Regions from separate parts of the Streptomyces sp. NPDC094034 genome, predicted to be linked through region 1. Evidence: riboswitches for the same ligand, from Rfam matches in the RefSeq annotation. Region 1 holds a riboswitch; each other region holds the start of a gene.
What was found. A riboswitch is a leader RNA that binds a small molecule or an ion and turns the genes downstream of it on or off. The one in region 1 is predicted to bind cyclic di-AMP.
Positions count from the first base shown of each region.

Region 1 (7,554 bases):
TGGAGCCCAATGGCGCCATCAACCTGCTGCTGAAGTCCCTCGGCCTCGGCTCGCTCCAGCAGCCGCAGGGCTGGCTCGGCAACCCGGACACCGCCCTCGCCACGATGATCGTCGTCATGGTCTGGTCGGCCGTGCCGGTGGCGATGCTGCTCTATCTGACCGGGCTCCAGTCGCTGGACAGTTCCCTGCTGGAGGCCGCGCAGATCGACGGCGCCGGCTGGCTGCGCTCCACCACGATGGTCGTATGGCCGCTCATGAAGCCCATCACCGTCGTCGTGCTCCTGCTCAATGTGCGTGACTCCCTCCAGGGCTTCCAGTCCTTCCTGATCATGACCAACGGCGGTCCTGGCGACTCCACGAGCGTCCTGGGTCTGGAGACCTATCGGCTCGCCTTTCTCTCCGAGCTGTCCCCGACGCTGGGTCTCGCCAGTGCTCTGGGCTGGCTCCTGTTCCTGGCGGCCCTCGTCGTCGCCTTCATCAACCAGCGGGTGATGAGGAGGATGGGATGAGCGGCGAAACCCTCTCCCCACCGCGACCGGCGGGCATCCGCGCCCAGGGCCGGACCGTACCGCGCACCGGCGGCCGGAAACCTGTCGGCAGGACCGTCGTCCGTACCGTCGTCGGGATCGTGCTCGCCGCCTACGCGGCGGTCAGCGTCTATCCGTTCCTGTGGATGGTCTCGGCGGCCTTCAAGACCAACAAGGAGGTCCAGGAGGGTGGTCATCTCATACCGCACGACCCGACCCTCCGTACCTTCGCCGACACCTGGAGCAAGCTCGACTTCTTCGACTACTTCCTCAACAGCGTCAAGGTCACCGTCCTGACGACCGTGCTGGTCGTGGTGGTCTACTCGGCCGCCTCCTACGCCTTCTCCGTGCTGGCGTTCCCCGGCAAGAAGTGGCTGTACCGGCTCTTCCTGGTACTGCTCTTCGTCCCCGGAGTGGTGACGCTGCTGCCGATCGTGCTGCTGGAGAGCAAGCTCGACATCCTCGGCACCCACTGGGGCCTGATCCTGCCGTTCGTCAACGGCAGCGCCCCACTGGCGATCCTGCTGCTGACCAACGCCTTCAGTGCGGTGCCGGCGGAGCTGCGCGAGGCGGCTCGGATGGACGGCGCGGGCGAGCTGCGGATCTTCAGCCGGATCTATCTGCCGCTGGCCCGGCCGGCGGTCATCACCATCGCGCTGCTCACGGCCATCCCGACCTGGAACGAGTACCAGCTCACCCGGATCTCGCTGAACGACCCGCACACGTACACGCTGCCGATCGCGCTCCAGGCGATGCAGTCGCAGAGTGTCGTGCAGTACAACTCGCTGATGGCGGCGGCTCTGATCATGGTGGTCCCGGTGATCGTCCTGTTCCTGTGCGCCCAGCGCTATTTCGTCAACGGATTGATGGGAGCGGTCAAGGGATGAGCGGGCGGACGGTACGGAAGAGCCCCCGGACGGTACTGGTGACCGGGGCGGCCGGCGGGATCGGCCGGGCCGTCGTGGCGGACCTCATCGGCGCGGGCTTCCGCGTCGTGGGCGCCGATCTGGCGCGGGGTGACGGCGAGGACGGCTGTGTCCGGTTCGTCACCGGCGATCTGAGCGAGGCGAAGACGGTCACCGAGTGCTTCGCCGCCGCACAGAAGGCGGCGGCGGAAGAGGACGGCGCGTTCGTCGGGGTCGTCCATCTCGCGGCGTACCCGGCGCCCGGCATCGTGTCGGAGGACGAGACCCTGCGCGCCAACGTCCTCGCCGCCTATCTGGTGTTCCAGGAGGCCGGCCGGCTCGGCGTGCCGCGTGTCGTCGGCGCCTCCAGCGCGGCGGCCGTCGGCATCGCGTGGGCCGACCGGGATCTGCACCCGGTGTACGTCCCCGTGGACGAGGACCACCCCGATCTCACCGTCGACTCCTACGGCCTGTCGAAGGTCATGTCCGAGAAGGCCGCGCAGTTCACGACCCGGCGCCATGGCACGGTCACCGTCATGCTGCGGTTCCCGTTCGTCGGCGCGGGCGCCCGGCTGCGGGAGCGGCTGGCGCAGGTGCACGGCGACCCCGCGTCCAACCGCCGTGAACTGTGGGGGTGGCTGCACACCCGGGACGCCGCCCGTGCCGTACGGGCCGCCCTGACGGCGGACCTCACGGGCCACCATGTCGTCAACGTGGCCGCGCCCGACAGCGCGGCCCTGGAACCCACCCGGGAGCTGCTGGCGACGTACCACCCCAGCAGCGAGATCCGGGGCGCGCTCGACGGTCACGCGTCGCTGTTCGACACCACCCGCAGCCGTGAGCTCCTCGGGTTCACCGCGGCGGGGCGGGAGGAGATCACGGAGGCGGACTGAGCTTCGCGCCGCCGCCCGGGTAGCGGGCGATCGGGCGCCGGGCCACCGACGGGTGGTGGCGCTGCCGGAGGGTGACTCCGGCAGCGCCACCACCCGTCGCACGTTTCCGGGCCGGTACGTCATATCTCTCCCCGAGCCTTCTCCGAAGCCCCGATGAAGCCCCCGATGAAGCCCCTGATCTTTCCTTGATCGCCTTTCCGTTCATCGTCGGGCGACGCGATGAACGGGCCCGAAGAATGCCCGAGTTGGTCAATCGCCAGAAAACCGCGAGGTGGGCGTCACTCCTTCATCCGTCGTGAACTGCCGTTTGCGGAAAGGGAATTCTTCGAATGTGATCCGCTCTTCGATGAAAGACGGTCGGAGAACCGCCACATGGCCCTGGTTGTTCGAATGTGAGAGAGCGTCAGCGGCGCGTATGGCTCCCTTGTGGAGGTCGGGTCCACGGGTCGGATCCGATGCCGCGCACCCGCACCTTTATGGGCGATTTATCTCAGTTCTCCCTGAAGTCCAATTCTTTGTCGTTCGCTCGACTTTCTCCGCTCTGTGTCCCGTTGTGACCTGGACATTTCCGTCATGCGCGTGATGTGTGTCACGTAAGTGCCCGGCCCGCCGCCTGCCTTCTCGTTCATTTCGCCTGTGTGGAAGGCGAGTTGAGCTTCCCGGTATCGGGCCGATAACGAGATCATTTCGGGTCGGATTCATGAATTGGATTCCGTTGTGAATTCAGGGCTTGTTTCGTTCGGGCGCCCTCGCTTACGTTCTCGTTACTCCGGACGGAACGCCGAATCCTGCCGCCGCCCGGAAACACACACCCACCCACGCCCGGCAGGAGCGGGGGACCCAGGTAAGTCGCCGATCCGTACTCAGGACCGGCTTGGGGTTAAGCCGCATTCACCATGCGGCCGGGCATCTCCAGTCCGAACCCGACAGCTCACCTCGCAGGCGCAGGAGAGGAATTCGTCATGGCCTCAAAGGCTAAGCACCGTCGTCCCAAGAACAGCCCTGTCGCCAGAGGTCTCGTCACCGCGGGCACGGGCGGTGCCGTACTCGCCTTCCCCTTGCTGGCCGCCACCACCGCCCAGGCGGCCCCGGCAGCGCACACCGCCGCCAGCGCCAAGGTGACCCTGACTCCGGCCGCCGTCGTCCAGACGGACACCCCGACGACCTACTCCGTCGTCTGGGGCGACTCGCTGTCCAAGATCGCCGACGACTTCTCCCTGAGCGGCGGCTGGCAGCAGCTCTACGAGGACAACCGCGATGTCATCGGCGGCGACCCGTGCCTGATCCACCCCGGTCTCACGCTGACGCTCGGAACGGCGTCCGCGTCGGAGGCCCCCGCCGACTCCGCCGCCGACTCCGCCCCCGCCGAGGAGGCCGCGCCGGCGGCCGAGGAGAGCACCGACGAGAGCGCCTCGGCCGACACCGCCGCCGCGACCACCGAGACCGCCACGACGACGTACGCCGACAACCTGGACGGCTGGATCCGGGAGTCGCTGGACGTCATGGCGGCGAACGGCATCCCCGGCTCCTACGAGGGCATCCACCGCAACATCATGCGCGAGTCCTCGGGCGACCCGTGGGCCATCAACAACTGGGACTCCAACGCCGCGGCCGGCACCCCGTCCAAGGGGCTCCTTCAGGTCATCGACCCCACGTTCGAGGCCTACCACGTGCCCGGTACGTCGACGGACAGCTACGACCCGGTCGCCAACATCACCGCCGCGTCCAACTACGCGGCCGACCGTTACGGTTCGATCGACAACGTGAACGGCCCCTACTGACAGGCCCGCACACCGCACACCGCTCGCGGCAGGCCGGACAGCCCTCAGGGCTGGTCCGGCCCTGCCGCGTTCCGGGCTCGTTCGTTCCCTCGTTCCCGTGCTCCGCGATCCCGGCGGAGCGACGGGCCGCCGGAAAGGTCAGCGCACGCGGCCGACCGCGGCGTAGATGCCGCTGTCGTATCCGCCGCTCTCCTCCTCCGTCGGCGCGGCCGTGTCCCGGTACCAGTGCGGGGCCGTGACCAGGCCCGGCTCGGCGAGGTCCATGCCCTCGAAGAACCGCGCCACCCCCTCGCGAGTACGGAAGCCCAGCGTGATGCCACCCCGCTTGTACTGCGCGACCACCTGCTCCACGAGTTCGGGGTAGAGATCGGACGCCGCGTGCGAGAGCACCAGACAACTGCCCGTGGGAAGGGCTTCCACCAGGGTGCCGACGATGTCGTACGGCTTCTCGTCCTCCGGGATGAAGTGCATCAGGGCGATGAGGGAGAGCGCGATCGGGCGGCTGAAATCCAGGAAGCCCCGGGCGTGGTCCAGGATCGCCCCCGGTTCGCGGACATCCGCCTGGATGTAGTCGGTGGCGCCTTCCGGCGAGCTGATCAGCAGGGCCTCGGCATGCCGCAGGACGATGGGGTCGTTGTCGGTGTAGACGACCCGGGCCTTCGGGTTGATCCGCTGGACGATCTGGTGCAGGTTCGGCTCGGTCGGGATGCCGGTGCCTATGTCGAGGAACTGGTCGATCCCGCTGTGCGCCAGCCAGGCGGTCGCGCGGCGCATGAAGGCACGGTTCTGCCGCGCGGCGACCCTCGCCTCGGCCGGCAGCTTCGCCCCCACCGCCTGGTCGACGGCGTAGTTGTCCTTGCCGCCGAGGAGATAGTCGTAGACACGTGCGGGATGGGGCTTGCTCGTGTCGATCTGCGGTTTGGGCGTCTCGGCCGTCATTGAACGCTCCCATGAGTGGAGGCGGGGAAAGAACCTGGTGAAGGGGACCGCATCGCCGATGTACCCGTTTCGGGTGATCCGGGTGGGGCGAGCGGTAACAGGGTATGCGATGAGGGGAGTTGGTGTTCGAATCAGGTGTGTATGTACGGGCGGCGGGATGTCACGGGCATACGGCCGGATGCGAGCCGGGCTGGGCTCGCACAGGATTCTCGTCCATACTTCCGGACGTGGAGCAGCGCATAGACTCGAATATCTGGCCCGAGCGTGCCGTGGGGAAAGACCCGGCGTACGTTCCCGGCCTCATGGCCCCCCGCCCCGCGGGCACAGCGGAGACGGACCCGGAGCAGGCGGAGACCGAGGAGCGCGCGCCCGAAGGCGGCGCCCGCTCGGACGTCCTTCCGGAGGCCGTTCCCGATGAACCCGCCCTCGACGCGAACAGCACCACCACCGACAAGGCCGAAGCGGCCGAGGAGGTTTCCTCCGACGCTTCCTCCGAGGAGGGCACCCCTGCGGACGACGCCTCCGCCGAGGACGGCCCCGTCTTCGAGGTCACCGACCGCCGTGGCGCGATCATCGCGGACAGCAAGGGCGTCCGGTTCCGGCTGGACGACCAGGAGGCCGACTTCTGGTGGAGCGAGATCGGCGCGGTCGAGATCAAGACTCCTCGCTTCGGGCGCCGGTTCACCGTCACGGTGCATGTGTCGGAGCGCCGCTGGTTCGACGCCGAGGTCGAGGCCGACACCAGGAACCGCCTCAAGGAATGGACGGAAGAGCTCGACGCCGTCCTGGACGCCTACTTCGAGGAATCCTGAGCGGCCGATCCGCCGGCCGGGACCACGAGGCCCGGCCGGCGGCGGTCCCCCGACACTGAACGGCGGACCGCCGACGGCTGTACGCCGTCCCTGATCGCATCCGGACGACGTCCCGGACATCTCAACTGAGCGGGGACGGCGACCGGCTGAGGGTGTATCCGCCGCGCCAGGACATGCCGCGCGGTCAGCCGCTCTTCGTGAGCACCCGGTCCCCGAGCCGCGCCCGGCGCCCGTCCGCCGCGCTCTCCCGGCGGCGCTCGCGCTCACCCTCCCGCACCCGCGCGAGCAGCAGCGCCGGGTCGGGGTCGGTCTGGAGCGCGGCCAGGAGCAGCAGCCACAGATCCGACAGCCCCTCCTCGATCTGCCGCCGCCCCTCCAGGGCGTCGGAGACCGTGTGCAGCCCGAAGAAGGCGCAGACGAGTCCGTGCGCGGCCACTTCGGGACATACGCCCTCGGCGAGCGATCCCTCGGCGCGCGCCTCTTCGAGCAGCCCGGTGACCGTCTCCAGCCAGCCGACGAAGGGCCGGGGCAACGTGACGTCGATGGCAGCGCGTTCCGCCCACAGCCGGGATCCGGCGCGGATGACGACATCGTCGCGGAAGGCTCTGGCCACATCGAAACTCAGGGCGACCAGTCGTTCCAGCGCCGGGCGGTCGGCCGCCTTGTAACGGCCGATCAGCTCCGGCCAGGTCGCGAAATGCTCCTCCACAATGGCCAGGGCCAGATTCTCCTTGCTGGCGTAGTGGAAGTAGATGGCCCCGCTCGTACGACCGGACCGTGCGCTGATATCGCTGATACTGGTACCGGCATAGCCACGCTCATCGAACAAATGTGCCGCGGCCTCCAGCAGAAACCTGCGCGTCGCTTTCGCCCGAACCTGCTCCGCCCGAACCTGCACGTGTACCCCGGATTCCCGTTCCGTTAAATGACAGCACGCAATGTAGCGGCTTTTCGCGCGGGGTGTGACGGCGTGTGGCGGGGTTGAGCTGGGGTGCGCGTGCCGGAGAATTGCGATGTTCTTATCGCATGAATACATCGGTTGGTGACATCGCCGGGGAGGTCCGGCCGCTGTCCTGGTCGCGCACCGTCGCCCGGGAGATGGTGCATCGCGCCTCCGTGGCGGAGGTACTGCTGACCGACGTTCGGCAGACCGAAAGCGGCGATTTCGAAGCCGCCGCCTCCTGGCCCCGATCCCATCCGACTTTTCCGCGCGACGGCGCCGATCTGCACAGCCCGTTGATGATCGTGGAGACACTGCGTCAGCTCGGGATCTACATTCCACTGCGGTATTTCGGCGTCTCGTCCGTCGCGAACCTGATCATCACCGATCTCTCCTTCGAACTCGACCCCGCCTCGGAGCCGCGCGCCCTCTCCGGCGCCACCAGGGTCACCTGCGGGGTACGGGCGACCCAGGTGCGACGCGGGCCCGACGGGTCCGCGACCGGGCTGCGTCTCCAGGTCTCCTACCAGGCCGACGGGGTGCTCTTCGCGCTGGCCGGCGGCGGTGCGCGCTTTCTCGAACCCGAACAGTACGACGCCGTACGGGCGGGCCGCTCGGGCGCCGCCGCTCCGTCCGTCGTGCGCGCGGCCGGCGGCCTCCGCCCCGACGCCCGGCGGCTGGGGGTGACCGGCGCGCACGATGTCGTGATCGGTTCCGAGGGCGCCACGCTGCTGGTGGATCCCGCCGATATGCGGCA
Region 1 covers NZ_JBEOUD010000003.1:106,409-113,962, reverse strand. The annotation lists gene ABTZ59_RS04710 (carbohydrate ABC transporter permease) at 1-509, shown strand, start outside; gene ABTZ59_RS04705 (carbohydrate ABC transporter permease) at 506-1,414, shown strand; gene ABTZ59_RS04700 (NAD-dependent epimerase/dehydratase family protein) at 1,411-2,325, shown strand; cyclic di-AMP (ydaO/yuaA leader) riboswitch at 3,129-3,283, shown strand; gene ABTZ59_RS04695 (LysM peptidoglycan-binding domain-containing protein) at 3,288-4,106, shown strand; gene ABTZ59_RS04690 (SAM-dependent methyltransferase) at 4,245-5,045, opposite strand; gene ABTZ59_RS04685 (prolipoprotein diacylglyceryl transferase) at 5,273-5,857, shown strand; gene ABTZ59_RS04680 (ScbR family autoregulator-binding transcription factor) at 6,042-6,755, opposite strand; gene ABTZ59_RS04675 (ScbA/BarX family gamma-butyrolactone biosynthesis protein) at 6,884-7,554, shown strand, end outside.

Region 2 (7,554 bases), on a different contig from region 1:
ATGCAATCCCCCGATGGGGACGCCCTATTCCGCTCCGCGCCCTCATGTGGGCCGTATGGGGGAATGCCGTATGGGGGAATACCGAGGGGAAGGCCGGGAAGGACTGCCCATGGGGCGGTTCTACGGGGTGAGGCCCTTGCCGCGCAGCCAGCTCATCGGGTCCAGGCCCGCGCCGCCCGCCGTGTGGACTTCGAGATGCAGATGGGCGCCGGTCACATTGCCGGTCGCGCCGACCCTGCCGATGACCTCGCCGGTGGTGACCTTCTGCCCGGCGCTGACGGAGATCGAGGACTGGTGGGCGTACCAGATCTCCGTGCCGTCATCGAGCTCCAGGACCGTGCGGTATCCGTACGAGCCCGACCAGCCTGCCGATGTGATCGTGCCGCTGTGCACGGCCTTGAGCGGGGTACCCGTCGGCGCGGCGAAGTCCAGGCCGGTGTGCTGGCCTGAGGACCACAGGGAGCCGGCCTGACCGAAGGTCGAGGTGATCGTGTAGGAGGAGGTGGGGAGCGCGTAGCTGGCGGCCAGCTTGGCCAGCCGCTCCTTCTCCGCCTTGGCCCTGGCCTCCGCCTCGGCCTTCTTCTTCGCCTCTTCGATCTTCTTCTCGGCGTCGGTCTGCTGCTTCTTGGCCTCGGCCGCGGCCTTCTCGGCCGCCGCCGCCTCCGCCGCGGCCTTCCGCGCCGCGTCGGCCCCGGTCTGCTGCGCCTCGGCCTGCTGGAGGATACGGGCGCGCAGCGCCTCTCCCGCGTCGGTGGCGCCCTGCTCGGTCTCCGCGGTCGTGAGCCCGGCGGTGGTGAGCGGGGCGGCGAGCGCCTGCGGCTCGGAGTCGTCCGAGGCGAGCGAGCCCATTCCCGGCAGTGACGCGGCGTCCGGGAGCTTGTCCGTGATCGCGTCGGGCAGGGATATGGAGACCGCGGGCTTGTCCTGCGCGGTGGCGATGCCGCCCGCGCCGACGGCGGCGATGACGCCGACGCCGAGGACCGTGGAGCTACGGGCGAGTCCGCGCTGCTTGGCGACGCGGTGCCGGCCGCGTACCGGCCGTATGGACTCCTCGGTGGGATTCCATTCCCCCCACGCCCTGTCCGGCTCGCCGCCGAGGGAGTGGGTTTCGAAGACGGCTTGGGGGGCAGGCTTGTTGGACGCCACTGAGGCGTGCTCCTTTCCTTCCTTCTCGCCTACCGGGTTAGCTGACGGGTTCGGAGCAGGAAGGTCTCCTACGAGCGCTCCTGCCGCACAGGGCAGCAAAAGACACCCGATTCACCCCAATTGGTGGTTCCCCGGTTCCCTCGCGGGATTCGGCGCGTGCGCACGGTGCCATCTCTGGCGACGGCTGGGACGACCGCGCTGCGTTATCGAACGTTAATAGAGACCCGGCCCTTATTCCAAGCTGTTCCGGATGATCGTTAACGACTTCGCATCGGACGTACCGGGATGTAAGGGAATCTAATCGGGCGAGTTGACGGCCCGTCAGGGGGGCCTACATTTCTGACGGTGTGTCAAATGTTATGCGGAGGGATACCTCTCGATTACAGACAGTGGCAAGGGCTCCTCGCCGGGCGATCCGGGCAACGGCTTCGACGGTGAGCGCGGTGAGCGCGGCTGCCTCACGGCACCGCGCGGCCGTCTCATGGCACCAAGGGCATGGTCCTGCGTCGCTCCGGCTCGCCCTCCGAGGGCCGGCTGACCGCCAGCAGCGCCATGTCGTCCTGGCTCCCGCCGCCCGTGTGCCGCCGTACGTCGTCGATGAGCGCCTGAAGTATCTCGTCGGGCCCTTGGAACACCCGTCCGTCGAGCCGTTCGCGCGGGACGTAGAAGACCCCCTGGGCATCGCGCGCCTCGGTGAGCCCGTCCGTGTAGAAGAGCAGCGTCGCGCCCTCGGGATACCCGGCCTGGTCCGCCCGGTCCGGCCACGCGCCCAGTTCGCTCATTCCGAGCGGCAGCGCGTGGTCGCTCGGGGCGAGCATCCGTACCTCACCGTCGCGGCACATCAGCAGTGGCTCGGGGTGGCCGCGGTTGAGCAGCCGCACCACACCCTCCTCGTGCGGAATCTCGGCGAGAACGGCCGTGGTGAACCCCTCGAAGACATCGAGCCCGTCCCGTCGCGTCCCCTCACGCCTGAGCGCGCGCTCCAGCCGCTGCGCGACCCCCTCCAGCGAACTCTCCTGCTCGGCGGCCTCCCGGAATGACCCGATGACCACCGCCACCGCTTCGACCGCGTCAAGACCCTTCCCCCGTACGTCCCCGACCACCAGGCGCACCCCGTACGGCGTGTCCTGTACGGCGAAGAGGTCCCCGCCGATGAACGCGCCCTCCTGCGCCGCCTCGTACCGCGCGGCGATCCGCAGCCCCCCGATCCGCTCGGCCGGTCTCGGCAGCACCGCACGCTGGGCGGTCTCGGCGATGATGCGGGCGGAGGCCAGCCGCTCGCCGCTGCGCCGTACGACACCGTTGATGTACAGCGCGAGCAGGGAGACGACCAGCACGGTCAGCACCTCGCTGATCGACTCCACCTGGAACTGGGTGTCCGCGTGGAAATGCACCGCCAACTCGGCGATCAGCGCGGCGACGGCGATGGTGAGCGTGCCGACCAGCGGATAGAACGGGGCGGCGATCAGCGGGGCGGCGGCGAAGAGGGGTGACGCGGTGACCCGCGTCGGGGTCACCACGTCGAAGACCGCCCCGGCGATGATCACCAGCACGGGCAGCGCCCGCACCAGCCTGCGTCCCGTACGGCCATGTCCGCCCGGATACCGGCCGCCGCCGCGGGCATTGTCGCCCGCCGCCCAGAAGCCCCTTCCGTCAGAGGCCCAGAGACCGGCGCCCTCGGCCGCTCGCCGGCCGCTGCCGCCGATTCTCTTTCCGAGCTTCCTCAGTCTCCACACCAGTGGTCTCCTGCCCGGTCCGCCGACTGCTGCGGACGGTGCCGCTCTCCACCAGGCTGGCCGCTGCCCTCCCGGGCGGCGAATCGCCGTCGGCCGAGTGGGCTACGGTGAGCCGGTTCCGCCGACCCCGCCAGTGCTTGGTGCACCTGGGGCCGACGGAACGGATCAGTCGGTCAGGTGGCGCTCGGCGTACACCCTCATGGCGTCCCGCACGAGCACAGCCGTACCTTCACCGTACTGGTCATAGGTGGCGGCGAAGCGCGCGTCATCGACATACATCGCCGTCACGCCGATGACATACGACCTGGTGGGCTCGACCGTGACGGACAGCCAGTCGCAGTGACGCCGGGCGACGGCCTGCGCCTCCTCGCTGTCCGCGGCGAGCCCCGCCGCGGCCAGGCGCCCCCAGTCCCTGGCGATGCCCTCGTGCCGGTCCTTGAAGTCCTGCCGCTCCTCCTCGCTCAGCGACCGCCACCAGCGGTCGCTCTTCTCATAGGCGTCCCGGCCCCACCGCTGGGTCACCTCCTCCTCGTACCGTGTGTGATCGAAGCCGTCGAGTACGTCCTCGGCCATGAGTTCCTCTCCCGTCGTCGTCTTGTGGAGAGTGGTCCGCACCGAGGCGATCTGCCGCCCGATGCGCTCCCGTTCCTGCTCCAGCAGCTTCAGATGGCCGCGCAGGGCGGCGGCCGTGTCCTGCTGGCCGTCGAGGACCCGCGCGATCTCGGACAGCCCGAGCCCCAGCTCCCGCAGCAGCAGAATCCGCTGGAGCCGGACAAGGGCGTCCTGTCCGTAGTAGCGATAGCCATTGCTGCCGGTACGGCTGGGCTCAAGCAGCCCCAGCTCGCCGTAGTGCCTGAGCGTGCGGCTCGTCGTGCCCGCTTTCTTCGCGATTTCCTGGATCGACCACTCCATGACTTTCACGGTAGAACTTGACGTCGCGTAAAGGTCAAGCACGGAAGCCGAAGATGCGGGCGGGCATGACGAAGGCCCGGATTCACCAGGAATCCGGGCCTTCGTTCTCTTCCAGTAGCGGGGACAGGATTTGAACCTGCGACCTCTGGGTTATGAGCCCAGCGAGCTACCGAGCTGCTCCACCCCGCGCCGTTGACTGCAACCCTACGCCATCCGGAGCAAGATCATCACCACCCGGCGCAGCGCAAGCCTCTAAGAGCCTCTAGGCCGCCTCGACGACATCCGCGCGGACAGCGACGGCCCACTCCACCAGAAGTCGCTGGTAGCGCTCCTGCTCGGCGGGCGGCAACGCGCCACCGGCACGGGCCCACAGGGCACGGATCTCCGCGTTGACGACAGCGGCGGACCTGACAGCGCGTAACGAGTCGCCGTCACCGGAAGCGGGCGAAGGAGTGGACGAGGAAGCGAACATAGAAGCAAGGCTACGGCCAGCCACTGACAATCGGCAGAGCGTGTCCCCCTACGCTTACACCGGTGATCGAAACCATCGTGTTCGACGTCGGCGAGACCCTCGTCCGCGACGACCGCTACTGGGCGTCCTGGGCCGACTGGCTGGGCATTCCCCGGCACACCATCTCCGCGCTCGTCGGCGCCGCCACCGTCCAGAACCGCGACAACGCCGACGCCCTCCGCCTCATCAAACCCGGCATGGACGTCGGCGAGGCGTACCGCGCCAGGGAGGCCGCCGGCCGCGGCGACCATCTCGACGAGTCCGATCTCTATCCGGATGTACGGCCCGCCCTGGCGAGCATCCGGGCGCTCGGCCTCCGCGTCGTCCTCGCGGGCAACCAGACCGTCAAAACCGGGGAGCTGCTGCGCGGTCTCGATCTGCCCGTCGATCTCATCGCCACCTCGGGCGAGTGGGGCGTCGAGAAGCCGTCGCAGGAGTTCTTCGCGCGCGTCGTCGAGGCGTCGGGGACCACGCCCGACAGGACGATGTACGTGGGCGATCATCCCGCGTACGACCTGTTCCCCGCCCGGGAGGCGGGTCTGCGCGCCGTCCATCTGCGGCGCGGGCCGTGGGGCTATCTGTGGGCGGACGACCCGGAGGTGATCGAGGCGGCGGACTGGCGGATCGACAATCTGACGCAGCTCGCCGCGATCGCGGCGGAGCAGAGGGAGCGGGCCGACCAGGTGGAACGGGCGGACGAGCAGGGCTGACGGGGCCCACGGGGCCGACGGGACGAGGTGTGCCGGGAGCGTGGCGGCACCACGCGGGCTCACACCACGCTGTACTCGTGCGCGGGGCCGCCCTGCCACTCCACCCAGGCCGGGTCGTCCAGCAGCTCCCAGGCGTCCGGCAGCCCCGCCAGACGCAGGAATTCGATCAGATGGTCGTCGGAATGGGCGAGCCCCATGATCCGCCCACGGACCGTGACCCGCCGCCCGCCTGTCCCTGACGCCCGGTGGACGACGATCGGTGCATCACTCATAGGCCCAAGAGTGCGTCTCTCTCGCCCCGTCCGCAGCCTCTGGGACCCGGATCTTTTCCGACGGACGACGACATCGCCGGAGGGACATGCCCGCCCGCTCACGCCTCGGCGAGCCGAATCGCGTATCGAATTCCCTGGAGTTCCCTTCTCGCCCGCGCCGAGACTTCCCGGTCGTCGAGCAGCGCCGGCAGGCATGCGCCGAGCGCGCTCCCCGCCGGGCCGCCGGGCCGCAGCAGATTCGGCCGGGCCGCCAGCAGCGCCCACAGGGTGTGGACATTGAGGTCGAAGAACCCGTGACGCGGCGACAGTCCCCCTACGAGGTGGTGCATCAGCCGGTCGCCCGGCCAGCGGCCCGGGGTACGGGCGGCGATGAAGTCGTCGGACAGCTGGATGTGCGGCGCCTCGCCGATCCAGTACGCCCAGTAGTTCAGATTGGCGGCCTCGCCCGCGTCGTCGTCGACGAGGGTGCTGTCGATGAAGTGGCGCATCCGGTCCCGGTCGCCCTGCCGGGCGGCGACGGCCGCCACCGAGCGGGAGTTGAGCCAGACCGACAGCCAGTCGTCGGGCCGTTCGATGCGCTGCTGGCGGGCCAGCCAGCCGGGGGTGTCGGCCCGGTCGTCATAGCCGGCCAGATACAGGGCCTGGCGCCGCAGCAGGAAGCTCTCCGCCCCCCGGGCCCGTTCGGCGGTGCGCCGCATCTCCGAGAAGAAGCGGCGACGGTCCGCGGCCCCCAGCTCGGGCCCCTGGGGCACCGGCCCCCGCCGGGCACGCGGCGGCTCGGGCAGCGCGCTCAGATACGCGGGAGCGACCCCGTTCAGGGGCCAGGCGAGCACCTCGACCAGATCCCGCCGCATCACGCACGCGCCCAGCGGATTGGCCTCGTACGAGAATCCGCCGTCCAGCGCCCCGGCGAGCAGGACGTCCGCCTCCATGGCGCGCTCCAGGGACAGCAGCAGCGCGGGGACGGTACCCAGCCGCATCAGCCGGTGGCTGTAGACGAACAACTGCCCAACGGGTACGGCGGTCAGCGCCCGCCGCCCCGACTCCCACCCGGCGACGGTGTCGGCCGACACCTTGAACTGCTCGGCCAGGGCCTCCTGTGTGAGCCCCAGTTGCTCACGGATGATCCGGAACACATAGCCGGACACGATCCCCGCACGGGCCCTCGGCACTCTCTCCCGACTGCCGGTCAGGGTGAACCGCGGAACGTTCGGCACGGGGCCCCCAATCGCACGCGAACCGCGGCCGGCTACCCGTACCCGTGGTCACTTCAGGCGGTGATCTCCGCGTCCCTACTGTCATGAGCCCCAGTAATGGACGGGCAACTCAGCGTAGCGGGAAGGCTGTCATGGTGATTGCCGTGGCATCGCCCCGGCCCCGTGGGTACGGCGCGGAAGCCACACCTACGGATGACGCGGCAACCCGACCGACGACGGACGGACACGAAGTGGAAGCGGCCCGGTGACACCAAAGGTGCCCGCCTATACGGCACCGGCGTGCCGTATCGACGAACACGCGGAGTGCCACGGCCCGTGCGAGACCCGGCTCCCCTGGCAGTCGCGCACAGGACCGGCGATCGAAACGCTGCGCTGCGACTGCCCCTGCCACGCCGTCCCCCGACCCCGGACGCACGCGGCCCCGGCCCCGGAGCCGGCCCACACCCCGGCCCGGCCGCCGGCGCCGGGAGGACTCCTCACCGGGGCGACCAAGGACTGAACGACCCGTCAGGGGCGCGGCGGGACATCGGCCGATCGGCGCCCCTTTTCGGCTTGCGGTTCGGTGGCACCGAACCCTCACGGTGTGGAGTGATCATTCCACGCTGTGGCGAAGCGAGGGAGATCATCACGGAGGGCGGAGGGAGTGCGACAGAGCGTGACGTGCCCCTGTCGCCCATCGCTCACCAGGCGAGCTTTCCGTCAGGAGTGCAGGCCCATGACGGTGGGGGCGGATCGCACTCCCGCCGCGGGCCGGGCGAGTGTCGGCCAATCCGCGCGAAGTGGGGCGACCGGGCTAGGGTTTTACCAGGGGGAATCGGAATAGCAGGAATGTCATGTACCGACACCGCAAAGCGCCTGACAGCACCCAGGAACTCCTCTGCACCCTGGCGCGTCTTGTCGATCAGGCACTGGAGAACATCAGGCTCCAGCAGGCCCGGGCGGAGCTCGGCATGGCGCTGCAGCGGCACATGCTCCCTTCCGAACTGCCCGACTTTCCGGGCATCCGGCTGGCAGCCCGGTACTCGCCCTCGCAGGACGGTCTGGCTGTCG
Region 2 covers NZ_JBEOUD010000043.1:35,391-42,944, reverse strand. The annotation lists gene ABTZ59_RS29765 (M23 family metallopeptidase) at 121-1,146, opposite strand; cyclic di-AMP (ydaO/yuaA leader) riboswitch at 1,158-1,311, opposite strand; gene ABTZ59_RS29760 (PP2C family protein-serine/threonine phosphatase) at 1,626-2,852, opposite strand; gene ABTZ59_RS29755 (MerR family transcriptional regulator) at 3,048-3,794, opposite strand; tRNA gene ABTZ59_RS29750 (tRNA-Met) at 3,910-3,983, opposite strand; gene ABTZ59_RS29745 (hypothetical protein) at 4,057-4,266, opposite strand; gene ABTZ59_RS29740 (HAD family hydrolase) at 4,332-5,015, shown strand; gene ABTZ59_RS29735 (hypothetical protein) at 5,075-5,287, opposite strand; gene ABTZ59_RS29730 (helix-turn-helix domain-containing protein) at 5,386-6,459, opposite strand; gene ABTZ59_RS29725 (PP2C family protein-serine/threonine phosphatase) at 7,338-7,554, shown strand, end outside.
Region 2: it holds a riboswitch for cyclic di-AMP, as region 1 does, so the genes downstream of both, ABTZ59_RS29765 (M23 family metallopeptidase) here and ABTZ59_RS04695 (LysM peptidoglycan-binding domain-containing protein) in region 1, are expected to answer to the same signal.

Region 3 (7,554 bases), on a different contig from region 1:
GGCCGACAAGATCGGCGATGTGGCCGAGAGGGTCGATTCGGCCGTGTCGTGTCTCCAGCTCGCCGCCGACCTGACCGGCAACAGCTTCCTGCCGGGCACGGAAGTGGTGATGGCCGACGGCGGCAGAAAACCGATCGAGGACGTGGAGGCAGGCGACAAGGTCACGGCCACGGACCCGACGACCGGGAAGACCTCGGCGCAGGAGGTCACCGCGACGATCGAGGGCAAGGGCCTGAAGAACCTGGTCAAGCTCACGGTCGACACGGACGGTGCCAAGGGTGACGCCACGGACACGATCACGGCGACGGAGGGCCACCTCCTCTGGAGCCCGGACCTCAAGAAGTGGCAGAAGGCCGGCGAACTGAAGCCGGGCCAGTGGCTCAGGTCGGGCAACGGCAGCTGGGTCCAGATCGAGGCGGTCCAGGCGTGGACGCAGCGGGCGGCGGTCTACAACCTGAGCGTCGACACGGCGCACACGTTCTTCGTGCTCGCGGGTGCCAAGCCGGTTCTCGTCCACAACTGTGCCGCGAAGAGCAAGAAGAGTGGAAGTGATGGAGCCGACGGCGGTGACTGGACGCCGGATGAGAATTATTCACCGGCGGCCATCGCCGAGCGAAGTGCGGAGTGGGCCGCGCAGGCGGGTCTGACCAAGAAGCACGACCGGCTCGCACGTTCCGTGGCATCGGACTCGTCCTATCCTCAGCGAGTCACCAATGCTGGGGCCGACTTCTGGCGGAACGAAGGGAATGTCCGAGGGTGGGGCGACTGGAAGGACTCGCCGATCTTCGATATGGAGCACCTTGGTGAGTACAATCAGATAAGGGTGATGGTTCATCACCGAACCGGGGAAATCGCCTGGTTCCCGCTCAAGAACGGCGTGCATGACTACAACAATCCGACGTACTACAAGTACGCCAAGCGCTAGCGGTCGATCGACAAGTGAGTGAGGAGGGGCGGGGCGTGGTGGGTGAATTGCACCCAGAGCTTCTGGGCAAGTTCTCCGATGCCGGATTCAGGGTTCATGAAGTGATCGGAACCCGCGACGACCTCGCCCCGGTTCTCGTGGCCCGGTATGTGACGCAGTTGCATGCGGACGAGGGGCGGCGGGACGTCATCATCGATCATGCCGAGCAGGACCTTCACTCCAAGATCAATGAGGAGTGGGAGAGGACGGCTCGGGAATGCGGTCTGTTCTCGATGGCGGGGGACGGGTGGCCCGAATTCCTGGTCGGCGTGGACGTTTCCGTCGATATGCCGGACGAGTCGGAATTCAAGGCGTACCGCTGGGTGCGCGTATCGCTTTCCGACGGGTGGGACGTCGCAGGGGCCGGCTGCGAGAGTGGGCTCCTCGGGTCCGGCCGGGACAATCCGACGTTCGTGATGATGTCAGTGACCGGGGATGTGGTGATGGTTGCCGGATACTGGCAGATCGGTATTGGATTCTCCGTGGCATCCCATCCTGAGCGGATTTTGAAGCTGAGGGAGCATGCGCGGCGCATCGCATCCTATGAGCACATCGAGAGTGCGCAACGCGATTGGGCCGAGCGCTGGGTGATGAACGTGAACGCGTGAAGGCGCGGACCATTGCCCCCGCTCCGGGCACCGGGAGCCCCCCGGCCCGTCGCCTTCGCGGATCGCGCACCCCGATCCGCCCGTGAATCGTTGGTCGAACCAGTGGCCCAGACCACGTCCACTGCCTACCATCGATCTCTGCAAGGCCTTGTGCATCGCCGCACAATCACGCCGGGAGGCCCCCTTTGCACCGCCGTCGTCGCACCGCGCTCTCCGTCTCCGTCGCGCTTCTCGCCGCGGCCCCACTCCTCACCGCCTGCGGCAACGAAGCCCACCCCGGAGCCGCGGCCGTCGTCGGCGGGCAGCGGATCGAGGTGTCCGCGCTCCAGGCCCAGGTACGGGACGTACGGGACGCGCAGCGCACCGCGCCCGAGGCCGAGGCCGAGGAGCTGATCAAGAACACCGGGCAGCTCAGCCAGGCCAAGCTGAACAGCATGATCTTCGACCGGGTGCTGGAGAAGGCCGCGGGCAACGCCGGGGTCACGATCAGCCGCAAGGAGATCCAGACCACCCGGCAGCAGGCAGCCGCCCAGTCCGGCGGCGAGGCGCAGTTCGCCGCGATGCTGCTCCAGCAGGGCGCGCTCGCCCCGGACCAGATCGAGTCGGCGATCCGCCGCGAGGTGCTGCTGACCAAGCTGGCCGTGGCGCTCGGCGCCAACACCACGACGCCGCAGGGCCAGCAGACGGTCCTCGCCGAGCTGACGAAGACCTCCGAGAAACTCGGTATCGACGTCAATCCGCGCTACGGCAGCTGGGACAACCAGCAGGTCAGGCTGGGCGAGGCCAAGACGCCGTGGATCACCCAGCTCACCAGCGAGGCACCGGACCAGGAGCAGCCGGCCGGAGCCTGATCGGAAACGGCCGGGCGGGGGCGCCCGGCCTCGGCCCGCGCCCGGCTTCGGCCCGCAGGCGGCCTCGGCCCGCAGGCGGCCTCGGCCCGCGGGCGGGGCGGCCGGCGGCCGGAGGTAGGTTCGAGAGGTGACAGACGAAGCTCCCGCCACCCCCGGCCGTATCGTCCTGCTGACCGCCAGCCACCGGGTCGCCCCCGGGCTGCTGTCCTGGCCCGCCTGGCAGCTGCTGCGTGCCGCCGACGCGGTGCTGTGCGCCGACCCCGGCCATCCGCAGCTGCCCTATCTGCGCGAGGCGGGCATCACCGTCGAGCAGGCCGCGCCCACCGCGCGGGAGCTGGTCGACGCCTGCGCGGGCGGCCGTACGGTCGTGGTCATCCCCTCCGGCGAGGGCGACGGCACCGACGCCCGGCTGACCGACGGCCTCGCGCGGCTGGCGGGCTCCGGCCGGGTCCCGATGCCCGACCTGGAGCTGCTTCCCGGCTCGTACGACCTGCCGGGCGCCCGGCTGCTCGACCTCGTCCAGGTCATGGACCGGATCCGCGTCGAGTGCCCGTGGTCATCGACCCAGACGCACCAGGGTCTCGCCAAGTACGCCATCGAGGAGGCGTACGAACTCGTCGAGGCGATCGAGGAGGGCGACGCCGTCGAACTGCGCGAGGAGCTGGGGGACGTACTGCTCCAGGTCGTCTTCCACGCCCGTATCGCGGAGGAGCGTGCCGTGGCGGAGGAGGGAGAGGAGGACGCCGGGCCGTTCTCCATCGACGACGTCGCCGGCACGATCGTGGAGAAGCTCATCCATCGCCACCCCCATGTCTTCGGCGACGAGACGGCCGAGACCCCCGAGGACGTCAAAACCCACTGGCTCCGGATGAAAGCGGTCGAGAAGCAGCGCGACTCGGTCACCGACGGAGTCCCCCTGGGCCAGCCCGGCCTCGCCCTCGCCGCGAAACTCGCGGGCCGCACCCGCACGGCCGGCCTCGACGTCCCGCTCCCGAAGGCCGACGGCGTCGGCTACGAACTACTGGCCCTGGCGGTACGCGCGGAAGAGGCCGGCGTCGACCCGGAGGCGGCACTGCGCGCGGCGGCCCGCGTATACCGGGACGCGATCCGCACGGCGGAGGGCCACGCCGTATAGCCGCACGGCCCGGGGCCGGGCCGTACAGCCCGAACGGCCGCCGAGGGTGGTGGTACGGCGTCGTCGGTCCGTTCCCCGGCGGCCCGTACCCCGGCGGTCCGTTCCCCGGCGACGCCGACGGTTACTGTCGGGGGATGCGTCACCAGCCCGCCCCCATATCCCCGGCCGCGCCCGCTCCCGCGCTGTTCACCTGGGAGTTCGCCACCGATCCGTATCCCGCCTACGCCTGGTTGCGCGAGCATTCGCCCGTGCACAGGACCGCGCTGCCCAGTGGCGTGGAGGCGTGGCTCGTGACGCGGTATGTGGATGCCAGGCAGGCCCTCGCCGACGCGCGGCTCTCCAAGAACCCCGCGCATCACGCCGAGCCCGCGCACGCCAAGGGGAAGACGGGCATACCCGGTGAGCGCAAGGCCGAGCTGATGACACATCTGCTCAATATCGATCCGCCCGACCACACTCGGCTGCGCCGGCTCGTGTCCAAGGCGTTCACGCCCCGTCGCGTGGCCGAATTCGCGCCGCGCGTACAGGAATTGACCGACCGGCTCATCGACGGCTTCGCCGCGAGGGGCGAGGCGGACCTGATTCATGACTTCGCGTTCCCGCTCCCCATCTACGCGATCTGTGACCTGCTCGGGGTGCCGCGCGAGGACCAGGACGACTTCCGCGACTGGGCGGGGATGATGATCCGGCACGCCGGCGGACCACGCGGCGGAGTCGGGCGCTCGGTCAAGAAGATGCGCGGCTATCTCGCCGACCTCATCCACCGTAAGAGGGCCGATCCCGGCGACGATCTGATCTCCGGACTCATCCGGGCCGGCGACCACGGGGAACATCTCACCGAGAACGAGGCCGCGGCGATGGCCTTCATCATCCTGTTCGCCGGTTTCGAGACGACCGTGAACCTGATCGGGAACGGCATGTTCGCCCTGCTGCGCCATCCCGAGCAGCGCGCGCTGCTCCAGCGTTCGCTCCGGGCGGGGGAGACCGGACTGCTCGCGACAGGGGTCGAGGAACTGCTGCGGTACGACGGTCCCGTGGAGCTGGCCACCTGGCGGTACGCGACCGAGCCCCTGACGCTCGGCGGACAGCTGATCGCGGCGGGCGATCCGGTGCTGGTCGTCCTCGCCGCCGCCGACCGTGACCCCGAGCGCTTCGCGGATCCGGACACGCTCGACCTCTCCCGGCGTGACAATCAGCACCTCGGATACGGACACGGCATCCACTACTGCCTCGGCGCACCGCTCGCCCGGGTGGAGGGGCAGACCGCGCTCGCCACCCTGCTGACCCGGCTGCCCGATGTGCGGCTTGCGGGAGATCCTGCCGATTTGCGCTGGCGCGGAGGGCTCATCATGCGTGGATTGCGCACGCTTCCGGTGCAGTTCACGCCATTGTCCGACTGACGATTTCTGACGGACCGTCAAGACTGTGACTTTCGCGTGATCTCCGCTGCATCGACTTGTGACAGGAGTTCGAGTACCGCTACGTTCTCGAAAACTCAGCCGCCACACGCACCAGTCGAAACATCAGTCACACGGAAGGCAATCACATGCGCTCCGGGAACGGCCGACACCGTCGACCTCGCCAGGCCCCCGCCCTGATCGTCGCGGCAGGGGTGACCGGCTCGGCGATCGCCATTCCGCTGCTCGGTGCCGCCGGTGCCAGTGCGGCGGACGCGTCCACCTGGGACCGTGTCGCCGAGTGCGAGAGCGGCGGCATGTGGAGCGCGGACCTCGGCAACGACTTCTTCGGCGGACTCCAGATCTCCCAGGAGACCTGGGACGACTTCGGCGGCGCCGAGTACGCGGCCAGAGCCGACCTCGCCAGCCGCTCGCAGCAGATCGCGATAGCCGAGAGGATCCTCGAAGCGCAGGGGCCGCGGGCGTGGGCCAGTTGCGCCGCGGTCGCCGGGCTGACGGAGGGCAGTCCCGCGCCGCGCGTGGATCCCGGTACGACGCCGGGGACGGCGACGGAGGCGACGCCGGAGAAGACATCTGAGGCGACTCCTGAGCCGTCCGGGACATCCGGGAAGGCCGGGTCCCCGTCGGACGGCTCCTCGGCCTCGCCGGACGCCTCGGCCTCCAACGGTGACGGTACGAAGGAGCCCGCTCCCGCCGAGTCCTCCGGCTCCGCCGGGTCCGCCGGGTCCGGTCAGGGCGCCGCCAAGGGCAAGCACCGCGGCGACGCGGCCCCGGACGACTCCGCACCGGGCAATTCGGGCGAAGAGCGTGAATCCGGCCGTCATGCCTCGCGCGGTGACGGATCGACACGTAACGCCAACGCCGCGGCGGATGGCGCGACGAGTGGTGCGACGGGCGGCCCGGCGGATGGTTCGGCGGGCGGCTCCGCGGGCGAAACGGAAGGCGCGGGCGCGCTGGATGGTGAGTACACCGTCCGCGCCGGTGACTGTCTTTGGCTCATCGCCGACGAGCGCGAGGTGCCCGGCGGGTGGTCCGCGATCTACGAGGCGAACAAGGACACCGTCGGCGCCGACCCTGACCTGATCTTCCCTGGCCAGACCCTTGATCTGGGCGTGAAGTAGAGGCAGTTAGAGGCCCTATGTCCACTTCTGCGAAAGTGAGACAAGGGTCTCTTCGCCGCAACTGGGGCCTTTTGCTCCGGCGGTTGGGTCGTTTCGTCTCTCACCTGCGTAAATGGGGTCATCCAAGGGGGAGGTAAGGGCGATTTTTCCTTGATGTTCTCCTTTGAACAATGGGCGGACCTGTGATTACGGTCTGAACCGCTCGCACCGCGGGCCCCGTCGACCGTCACGCCGAATCCTGCCGTCGGTCGGGGGGAGCAACCGACGCGTCATGCGCCGTAGGCAGGAGCGGGGGACCCAAAGGTTCGCGCCGGGCTCCGGCCGTCGACAGACGACCGAGGACCGGCTTGGGGTGAAGCCGTGTGCGACAGAGCACACGGCCGGGCAACTCACTTGGCCCGAACCCGACAGCTGACCTCGTAGGCGTCGGTGAGGGAGATGTTCCATGCTGCTGCGTTCCAGCAAGGGCAAGCACCGCCGCCCGTCGAAGGCCGTCCGCTATGCCACGCTCGCCGGGGTCACCGGCGCAGCCGTCGCCGCCCCGCTGATCGGTGCGACCTCGGCCTCCGCCGCGACCGCCGCAGAGTGGGACCAGGTCGCGCAGTGCGAGTCCGGAGGCAACTGGTCGATCAACACGGACAACGGCTTCTACGGCGGCCTCCAGTTCACGCCGTCCACCTGGGCCGCTTACGGCGGTACCGCGTATGCCGCCCGCGCCGACCAGGCCAGCAAGTCCCAGCAGATCGCCGTCGCCGAGAAGGTCCTCGCCGGCCAGGGCAAGGGCGCGTGGCCGAACTGCGGCGTGGGCCTGTCCAGGGCCGCGTACGACGGCGGCTCCGCCACCGAGAGCACCCAGCCCAGCCGGCCCACCCAGAAGAAGTCGCAGCCGACGCAGCGGCAGGCCCCCAAGCAGCAGGCGCAGCCGAAGCAGCAGGAGACCACGCGCGGCGCGGCCCAGCCGGCCTCGCGCGGCGAGAGCCGTCCCACCACGATCAAGAAGGGTGACGGCGAGTACAAGGTCAAGCCCGGTGACTCCCTCTCCAAGATCGCCAAGGCCGAGGACGTCGAGGGTGGCTGGCAGAAGCTGTACGACCTGAACAAGGACATCGTCAGCGACGCCGACGTGATCTACCCGGGCCAGCAGCTCCACCTGAGCTGACCCACCCGGCCTCGTCCGGGCCGTATCCGGAACCGGGACCGCTCTCCCCTCGGGACCGTCCCCAGCGGAGCCCCCGGGGACCGTCTCCACCGGAGTCTCCGGGGACCGTCCCCAGCGGAGCCCCCCCGGTCAGTCCCCACCGGAGCCCCTCGGGACCGTCCCCACCCGAGACCGCCCCGGCCCGGCGCGTAATCCCCCGTACGCGCCGGGCCGGGGTTTCGCCTGTGGCCCCCGCTCACCCGCGGACGCGGCTCCCGCTCACCCGCGGACCCGGCGCCACCCTCCCGCGTACCCGGCC
Region 3 covers NZ_JBEOUD010000036.1:11,697-19,250, reverse strand. The annotation lists gene ABTZ59_RS27200 (LamG-like jellyroll fold domain-containing protein) at 1-925, shown strand, start outside; gene ABTZ59_RS27195 (hypothetical protein) at 961-1,572, shown strand; gene ABTZ59_RS27190 (SurA N-terminal domain-containing protein) at 1,758-2,423, shown strand; gene ABTZ59_RS27185 (nucleoside triphosphate pyrophosphohydrolase) at 2,551-3,558, shown strand; gene ABTZ59_RS27180 (cytochrome P450 family protein) at 3,693-4,958, shown strand; gene ABTZ59_RS27175 (transglycosylase family protein) at 5,105-6,097, shown strand; cyclic di-AMP (ydaO/yuaA leader) riboswitch at 6,362-6,538, shown strand; gene ABTZ59_RS27170 (transglycosylase family protein) at 6,543-7,256, shown strand.
Region 3: it holds a riboswitch for cyclic di-AMP, as region 1 does, so the genes downstream of both, ABTZ59_RS27170 (transglycosylase family protein) here and ABTZ59_RS04695 (LysM peptidoglycan-binding domain-containing protein) in region 1, are expected to answer to the same signal.

Region 4 (7,554 bases), on a different contig from region 1:
GGCGCGAGGCGGTGACCGACCAGCGCCGCGCCGGGCCGCACGCCTGAGGACCTCAGTTCATCGCGCGAAGGTTCCCCGGCCGGCAGGCCATTGGCTCTGCTCCGCGCGATTTTCATAAGGTCAGACGTAAGGTTCCGCGGTGGAAGTTCTTTGTGTGGCGGTACTTTCTGAAGTTATTGCCCGAGGGCGCGTGGGTGCTGCGTCCCCGCACCGCTGACCGCCCGTCAGGCGGGGCGGACGCCCCCGTAGATCGGCATGTAGTAGATCGACTCCTCGCGGACGTTCGCGCCCGGCTTGGGGGCGTGGATCATCATGCCGTCGCCGATATAGATCCCGACATGGCTGATGTCGTCGTAGAAGAAGACCAGGTCACCGGGGAGCAGATCGTCGGTCGCGACGCGCGTGCCGGCCTTCACCTGTTCCCAGGTGGTACGCGGCAGCTCCACGCCCGCCTCCTTCCAGGCGGCCTGCGTCAGGCCCGAGCAGTCGTACGAGCTGGGTCCCGTGGCGCCCCAGACGTACGGCTTGCCTATCTGGGCGCGGGCGAAGGAGAGGACCTTGGCGGTCTTGGTGGCGTAGCTGCCGTCCGAGGCTCCCGTGCCGCCGCTCGTGCCCGTCCCGGTGCCGCTGCCGGTATCCGTACCGGAGCCTGTGCCGCTCTGGCCCGAGCCCGTCCCTGAGCCCGTGCTCGTATCGGTCGGCGGGTTGTTCTGGGCCTGGCGTTCCTTGCGCTTGCGCTCGGCCTCCGCCTTCGCGCGGGCCTCCTCCTTGGCCCGCGCCTCCGCCTTGCGGCGGGCCTCCTCTTCCTTCTTGCGCTCCAGCGCGGCCAGCCGCGCCTTCTCCTCCGTGGTCAGCTTCGACAGCAGCGCACGCGCCGCGCCGAGCTTCTGCTGCACGCTCTGCTTGCTGGTGCGCAGCGCGGCCTGCGAGGCGGTGAGCGACTCCAGGTCCTTCGACGCCTGCGCCCGCTGCTTCGCGGCGGCGGCCTGTTGTGTCTGGTAGTCGGTGAGGACTCCGCGCTGACGCTCCGTCAGCCGGTCCGTCACCTGCTTCTGCTCGAAGAACGCCTGGGGGCTGTCCGCGAAGAGCAGGGCGGCGGTCGGGGTGACCGCGCCTTCGCGGTACTGCGCGGCCGCGAACGAGCCGAGCGTACGCCGGGCCTCATTCAGCTTGTCCGCGCGCTTGGCGACTTCGTCGAGCACGCGGTCGACCGCGCGCTTCTGCTTCTGCGTGGCCTCTTTCGCCCTGTTGTACTTCTGTGTCTCGCTTCCGGCCTGGCGATACAGATCGTCGACCTTCTTCTGTACCTCTTCCATGGACGGCTTCGGCTCGACGGGCGTGGCGCTCGCGCTCTGCGTCGAGAGCAGTGTGACCGAGGCGAGCGCGGCTGTCGTGAGCCCGACGGCGGGAGAGGCGGTACGTACTCCGCTGAGACTGCGCGGCTTGCGATGCGACGCCAAGGTCTGCATCTCCTTCCGTGGACCGCCTACCGGGTTAGCTGTCGGGTTCGGGCGGAACGGAAGGCTGCCCTACGGGCCTTGAGCGAAAGGCCCGATTCACCCCGGTTGTGCAGTGTGGGTCCCCGGTTCCGAACTTTCTTCGGGAAAGTCCGAATTCGGCGTGGGCTGCCCGCTTGGCGTGGGTCGCCGTTGGGGGTACGGGCTGCCTGATCGAGCACGCTAGCCAAAGTGTGGTGCTGGTGTGAAGGACGATGGCCGAAATGCCCGATACATTTTCGTGACCATTTGCGCGTGCGATGTGCGAAGGGGGTCGGTGACGCCTTTCCGCCACGATGAGTGACCGAGGTGCCGCCCGCGGTGAGGGCGACGGGGGGTGCGGCGAGGGTGACAGCGGCCGGGGGAATGCCGGGGAATCCCGAAGGCGGGCGCGGTGTGTCAGTGCGGCGGCCTAGACTCGGAAAGCGATGAGCAGCCTCTTTGACGACAGTTTCCTGGCGGACCTCCAGCCCTCCGGCGACGAGCATCCACCGCCGCCCGAGGACGACGCCGAGCACGCACCGGAGCAGGTGCCGGACGACCTCTTCCAGGGTGCCTACGACGCGCCTCCGGCGCGGGACCCGTACCACCGGGGCGGCGCCCCGCGCACGGTCGTGGACCCCGCCGCGCTGCTCGAAGGGCTGAACGAGGAGCAGCGTGCCGCCGTTGTGCACACCGGCTCGCCGCTGCTCATCGTGGCCGGGGCCGGGTCGGGCAAGACCCGGGTGCTGACCCACCGGATCGCGTATCTGCTGGGCAACCGCGGTGTCCACCCCGGTCAGATACTGGCGATCACGTTCACCAACAAGGCCGCGGGCGAGATGAAGGAGCGCGTCGGCCAGCTCGTCGGCCCGCGCGCCAACGCCATGTGGGTCATGACGTTCCACAGCGCCTGCGTGCGGATTCTGCGGCGCGAGTCGAAGCGGCTCGGGTTCACCTCGTCGTTCTCCATCTACGACGCCGCCGACTCCAAGCGTCTGATGGCCCTGGTCTGCCGTGATCTGGACCTCGACCCCAAGCGCTACCCGCCCAAGTCCTTCAGCGCCAAGATCTCGAATCTGAAGAACGAGCTGATCGACGAGGAGACCTTCGCCGACCAGGCCACCGACGGCTTCGAGAAGACGCTCGCCGAGGCCTACCGGATGTACCAGGCGCGGCTGCGCGAGGCCAACGCGCTGGACTTCGACGACATCATCATGACCACCGTCCATCTGCTCCAGGCGTTCCCCGATGTCGCCGAGCACTACCGGCGGCGCTTCCGGCATGTCCTGGTGGACGAGTACCAGGACACCAACCACGCGCAGTACACCCTCGTACGCGAGCTGGTGGGCCCCTCCGGCGAGGAGCACGACCCGGCCGAGCTGTGTGTCGTCGGAGACGCCGACCAGTCGATCTACGCCTTCCGGGGCGCCACGATCCGTAACATCCTCCAGTTCGAGGAGGACTACCCGGACGCGACGACCATCCTGCTGGAGCAGAACTACCGCTCCACACAGACGATCCTGAGCGCCGCCAACGCCGTCATCGAGCGGAACGAGAGCCGTCGGCCGAAGAATCTGTGGACGAAGGCCGGCGCGGGCGCCCAGATCACCGGCTATGTCGCGGACACGGAACACGACGAGGCGCAGTTCGTCGCCGATGAGATCGACCGGCTGACGGACGCGGGCGAGGCCAAGGCGGGCGATGTCGCGGTCTTCTACCGTACGAACGCGCAGTCCCGTGTCTTCGAGGAGATCTTCATCCGCGTCGGCCTGCCCTACAAGGTCGTCGGAGGAGTGCGCTTCTACGAGCGCAAGGAGGTCCGCGATGTGCTGGCCTATCTGCGCGTGCTGGCCAACCCGGAGGACAATGTCCCGCTGCGCCGGATCCTCAATGTGCCCAAGCGCGGTATCGGGGACCGCGCGGAGGCGATGATCGACGCGCTCGCGCTGCGCGAGAAGATCACCTTCCCGCAGGCGCTGCGGCGGGTGGACGAGGCGTACGGAATGGCCGCACGCTCGGCCAACGCCGTCAAGCGGTTCAACACGCTGATGGAGGAGTTGCGTACGGTCGTCGAGTCCGGCGCCGGGCCCGCGACGATCCTGGAGGCCGTGCTCGAACGGACCGGCTATCTGGCCGAGTTGCAGGCGTCGACCGATCCGCAGGACGAGACGCGTATCGAGAACCTTCAGGAACTGGCCGCGGTGGCGCTGGAGTTCGAGCAGGAGCGCGACCAGGCCGCGGCGGAGGCGGCGGGCGAGGGCGCCGGCGGCGCGGCCGGTGCTGGTGGCGCGGCCGGTGCTGGTGGCGCCGCCGGTACGGCCGCCGCGACCGGTCCGACGACCGGTACGCTCGCCGAGTTCCTGGAGAAGGTGGCGCTCGTCGCCGACTCCGACCAGATCCCCGACGAGGACGAGGACGGCTCCGGTGTCATCACGTTGATGACGCTGCACACCGCCAAGGGCCTTGAATTTCCTGTCGTGTTCCTGTCGGGCATGGAGGACGGCGTCTTCCCGCACATGCGCGCCCTCGGCCAGACGAAGGAACTGGAGGAGGAGCGACGGCTGGCGTATGTGGGCATCACCCGCGCCCGCGAGCGTCTTTATCTGACCCGGTCGTCGATGCGGAGCGCGTGGGGCCAGCCCTCGTACAACCCACCGTCCAGGTTCCTGGAGGAGATCCCGGGACACCATCTGGAGTGGAAGCGGACCGGCGCGCAGATCCCGGCGGGGCCCACGTCCGGGGTGACGTCCTCGCTGTCGTCGTCCCTGTCGGCCGCCTCGCGGTCGAGGTCGGGCGGCGGCCCCTCGGGCTTCGCCACGCGGCGCACCACCGAGAAGCCGGTGATCGCGCTGGCGGTCGGGGACCGCGTCACGCATGACCAGTTCGGTCTCGGCACGGTCATGGCGGTGACGGGTACGGGCGCGGACACGCAGGCGACGGTCGATTTCGGTGACACGAAGCCCAAGCGGCTGCTGCTGCGATACGCGCCCGTCGAGAAGCTGTAGGGGCTTGGCGGGGCGGGCAGGGCCCGGGGCGTGCGCCGTACCCGACGCGAAACGCGCCGGGCGCGGCGCGCTTACGTCGGGTCGACGCCGTGGCTGCGGAGCCAGGCCAGCGGGTCGATCGAGGCGCCACCACCGGGCCGTACCTCGAAGTGCAGGTGCGGCCCTGTGGAGTTGCCCGAGTTCCCCGAATACGCGATCACATCACCGGCCTTGACCGAACCGGAGCGGATCTTCGTGGTGCTGAGATGGCAATACCAGGTCTCGGTGCCGTCGGGTGAGGTCACGATGGCCATGTTGCCGTAGGCGCTGTTGTACTGCGTGCGAACGGTGCCGTCCGTCGCGGCCATCACCGGCGTACCGTACGACACGGGGAAGTCGATCCCGGTGTGCATGGACATCCAGTTGACCCCAGCCTGGCCGTAGTACGCGCTGAGTCCGTGCTGCGAGACGGGAAGGACGAACTTGGGGCGCTCGGCCTCCTTGCGGGCCGCCTCCGCCTCGCGCTTCTTGCGCTCCGCCTCCTGCCGCGCCTGGAGGTCGATGCGCTCCTGCGTACGGCTGGCGCGGTCACCGAAGTCACGGGCGTCCGCGTTGAGTGCGGCGAGCTGGGTGTCCAGCTTGTTGTTCGCGGCCACGGGCTTCACGGAGCCGGGATCGGCGGCCGTGGCGGTCGTGGTCTTGTCGGCCTGGGGCTCTTCGGCCGCGCCGAGGCCACCGACGGAGGCGGCGGCGACACCGGCGACGCCCATCACACAGGCGGAGGGGACGGCGACGGTGAGGAGCGCGGAGCGCTTGGCGGGGCTACGGCGCCGGCTCCGGCCGCCGACCGAGCCGCCACCGGCCCGGCGTTCGCCGCGGGACGGGAGACTGACGACGGGGGCGGTCATCGTCTCCGCCATGTGCGGCTGTTCGGCCTCGGGAGCGGAGTCCGCTTCCGTGTCGCCTTCGTGCCCGGCCTCTTCGGTCTCGGAGTGGGCGTCTTTCTCCGTGCCGGTCCCGGCTTCGTAGCCGGGCTCCGCGTCGAAGGCGTGTTCAGGCTCCGGCCCGGGGGCGCCGTACTCGGCGCCCTGGGCGAGGTCGTACTGCTCGTACGGGCCGGTGCCGCTGTCCTGGCCGTAGCGCTCGTGCGCGGCGTCGTACGCGGTATCGGCCGTCGTACCGGGCGAGTTCCAGGCGGTGGCGTCGTACGCGCCGGTGTCGAACGCGGGCGCCGCCGCCCACTGCGCGCTCGCCTCGTACCCGAACTGCGCTGCCTCGAACTGCGTGGCGTCAAGCTGCGTGGGGTCAAGCTGCGTGGCGTCGAACTGCGCGGTCTCGAACTGTGCGCCCGCGAACTGTGCGGCGGCGTCGAACGGTGCCGCGGCGGTGTGCTCCGAGATGCCGTAACCGAACTGTGTGGAGTCGAACTGCCCCGTGCTGTCGGTTCCGTTCAGCTGGTCGGTCGGATGCGCGTGGTTCGCCTGGTTCACCTGGTTCGCCTGGTTCCAGGCATCGGCGTCCCATTGGCCCGTGATATCCGGCTCCACCGACTGGCTCGGGATGCCCGGGACCTGCTGATAATTGTGGTCGGACGCGGTGGTGACGGTGGCCCACTGACCGCTGGTGTCGTACTGCGGTGTGGCGTACGCGTCATATCCGGTCGTCTGATGGGCGCCGGTCTGCCACTGTGTGCTGTCGTACTGGCCGGTGGCGGCCTGGGGGTTCTCGTAGCCGCCCGAGCCGTCCGGCAGGGTGCCGAAGAGTGGGTCGGTCTCGAAGCTGCCGGTCTGGTAGCCGTCATATGCGGCGTACCCGGCGTGGGCGTGCTGGTCGTTCACCAACTTCTCTCTCGCCTCGGCAGCAGAACCAGGGTTTCCTCCGGGGCCTGTCGGACGGACAGGGCCCCTGAGTGAAAGCAGTGGCCGCGACTGTACCCGGCGGTATAGGACGGCGACAATCTTCGGCAGGTTTTGCGTTCCGTTGAAACGGGCATTCGGCCGTGTTTCGGCGGACGACGGGCGCAGACTTGGCCCTATGTTCGAAATTTGTTCGAAATGGGAGCGGGAATTCGAGAGCCGCTTTACGCGCCAGGAGTCACGCGTCAGGCGGCGGAGGCCGGTCCGTCGAAACGTGGACCGTTCCCTCCGGACTCGTCCCCCGGTTCGTCGCCCGGCTCGTCCCCGGCTTCCTCCGTGGACGCCTCCCCGGATTCCCCGGACGCGCGGCCGGAGTTGACCGGGTCCAGGCCGGATTCGCCTATGTGCCCGGGAGATTCGAGCGCGTGCCGGATGCCGGCCGCGACTCCGGGGTGCACCGTCATGGCGAGATGTCCCACCCCGCTCACCAGCACGTTCTCCGCCCGCAGATCAGGGTGCGTGATACGCGCGGTGAGGGCCGGTGCCATCAGTTGGTCGAGATCGCTCCAGAAGCTCACGAACCGCGTTCGGCAGCCGGGCGCGGGCAGCCGCAACTCCTCGATCACGTCCGAACCGGGCCGCATCTGCCGTACGACGGGGTGGGCGTTCGCCAGCGGGACGACGGCCGTGCCCTCGTGCGGCGTGGCGATCGTGATCAGCGTACGTACCCGAGTGTCACCGCCCAGACGCTGTACGTAATACCGCGCGATCAGACCGCCGAGGCTGTGTCCGATCACATCGACCTGGCGGTGGCCGGTGCGTGCGCAGATCTCCTCGACGTACTGGGCGAGAGACTCGGCCGCGGTACGGATGTCGCAGGTCAGCGGCGAGTAGTTGAGCGATACAAGACGGGTCCAGCCGTGCCGGGCGAGGGAGCGGCGCAGCAGGACGAAGACGGACCGGTTGTCGACGAGGCCGTGGAGCAGGACCACAGGGGGGTGCGCGCGGCCCTCCGTGGGCAGCTGGGCGGTTTCCGGGGGCAGGGGCTCGGCGCGGCGCTCCTGGACGATTCCGGCCGGGTAGAGGACGAGATGGCCGCTGAGCACCGCCAGATCGAGCGCCGTGGCGCGGAGCAGATCGGCGGCGGGCGTGGCGTTCCACACGCGGCCGGCCTGACGCAGGAGCGGCGGAACGAAGGGAAAGAGCGGCAAGAACGGCGAAACCTTCATGGCCGAC
Region 4 covers NZ_JBEOUD010000048.1:3,050-10,603, forward strand. The annotation lists gene ABTZ59_RS30910 (C40 family peptidase) at 225-1,469, opposite strand; cyclic di-AMP (ydaO/yuaA leader) riboswitch at 1,468-1,631, opposite strand; gene ABTZ59_RS30915 (ATP-dependent DNA helicase) at 1,925-4,483, shown strand; gene ABTZ59_RS30920 (M23 family metallopeptidase) at 4,555-6,300, opposite strand; gene ABTZ59_RS30925 (esterase/lipase family protein) at 6,564-7,547, opposite strand.
Region 4: it holds a riboswitch for cyclic di-AMP, as region 1 does, so the genes downstream of both, ABTZ59_RS30910 (C40 family peptidase) here and ABTZ59_RS04695 (LysM peptidoglycan-binding domain-containing protein) in region 1, are expected to answer to the same signal.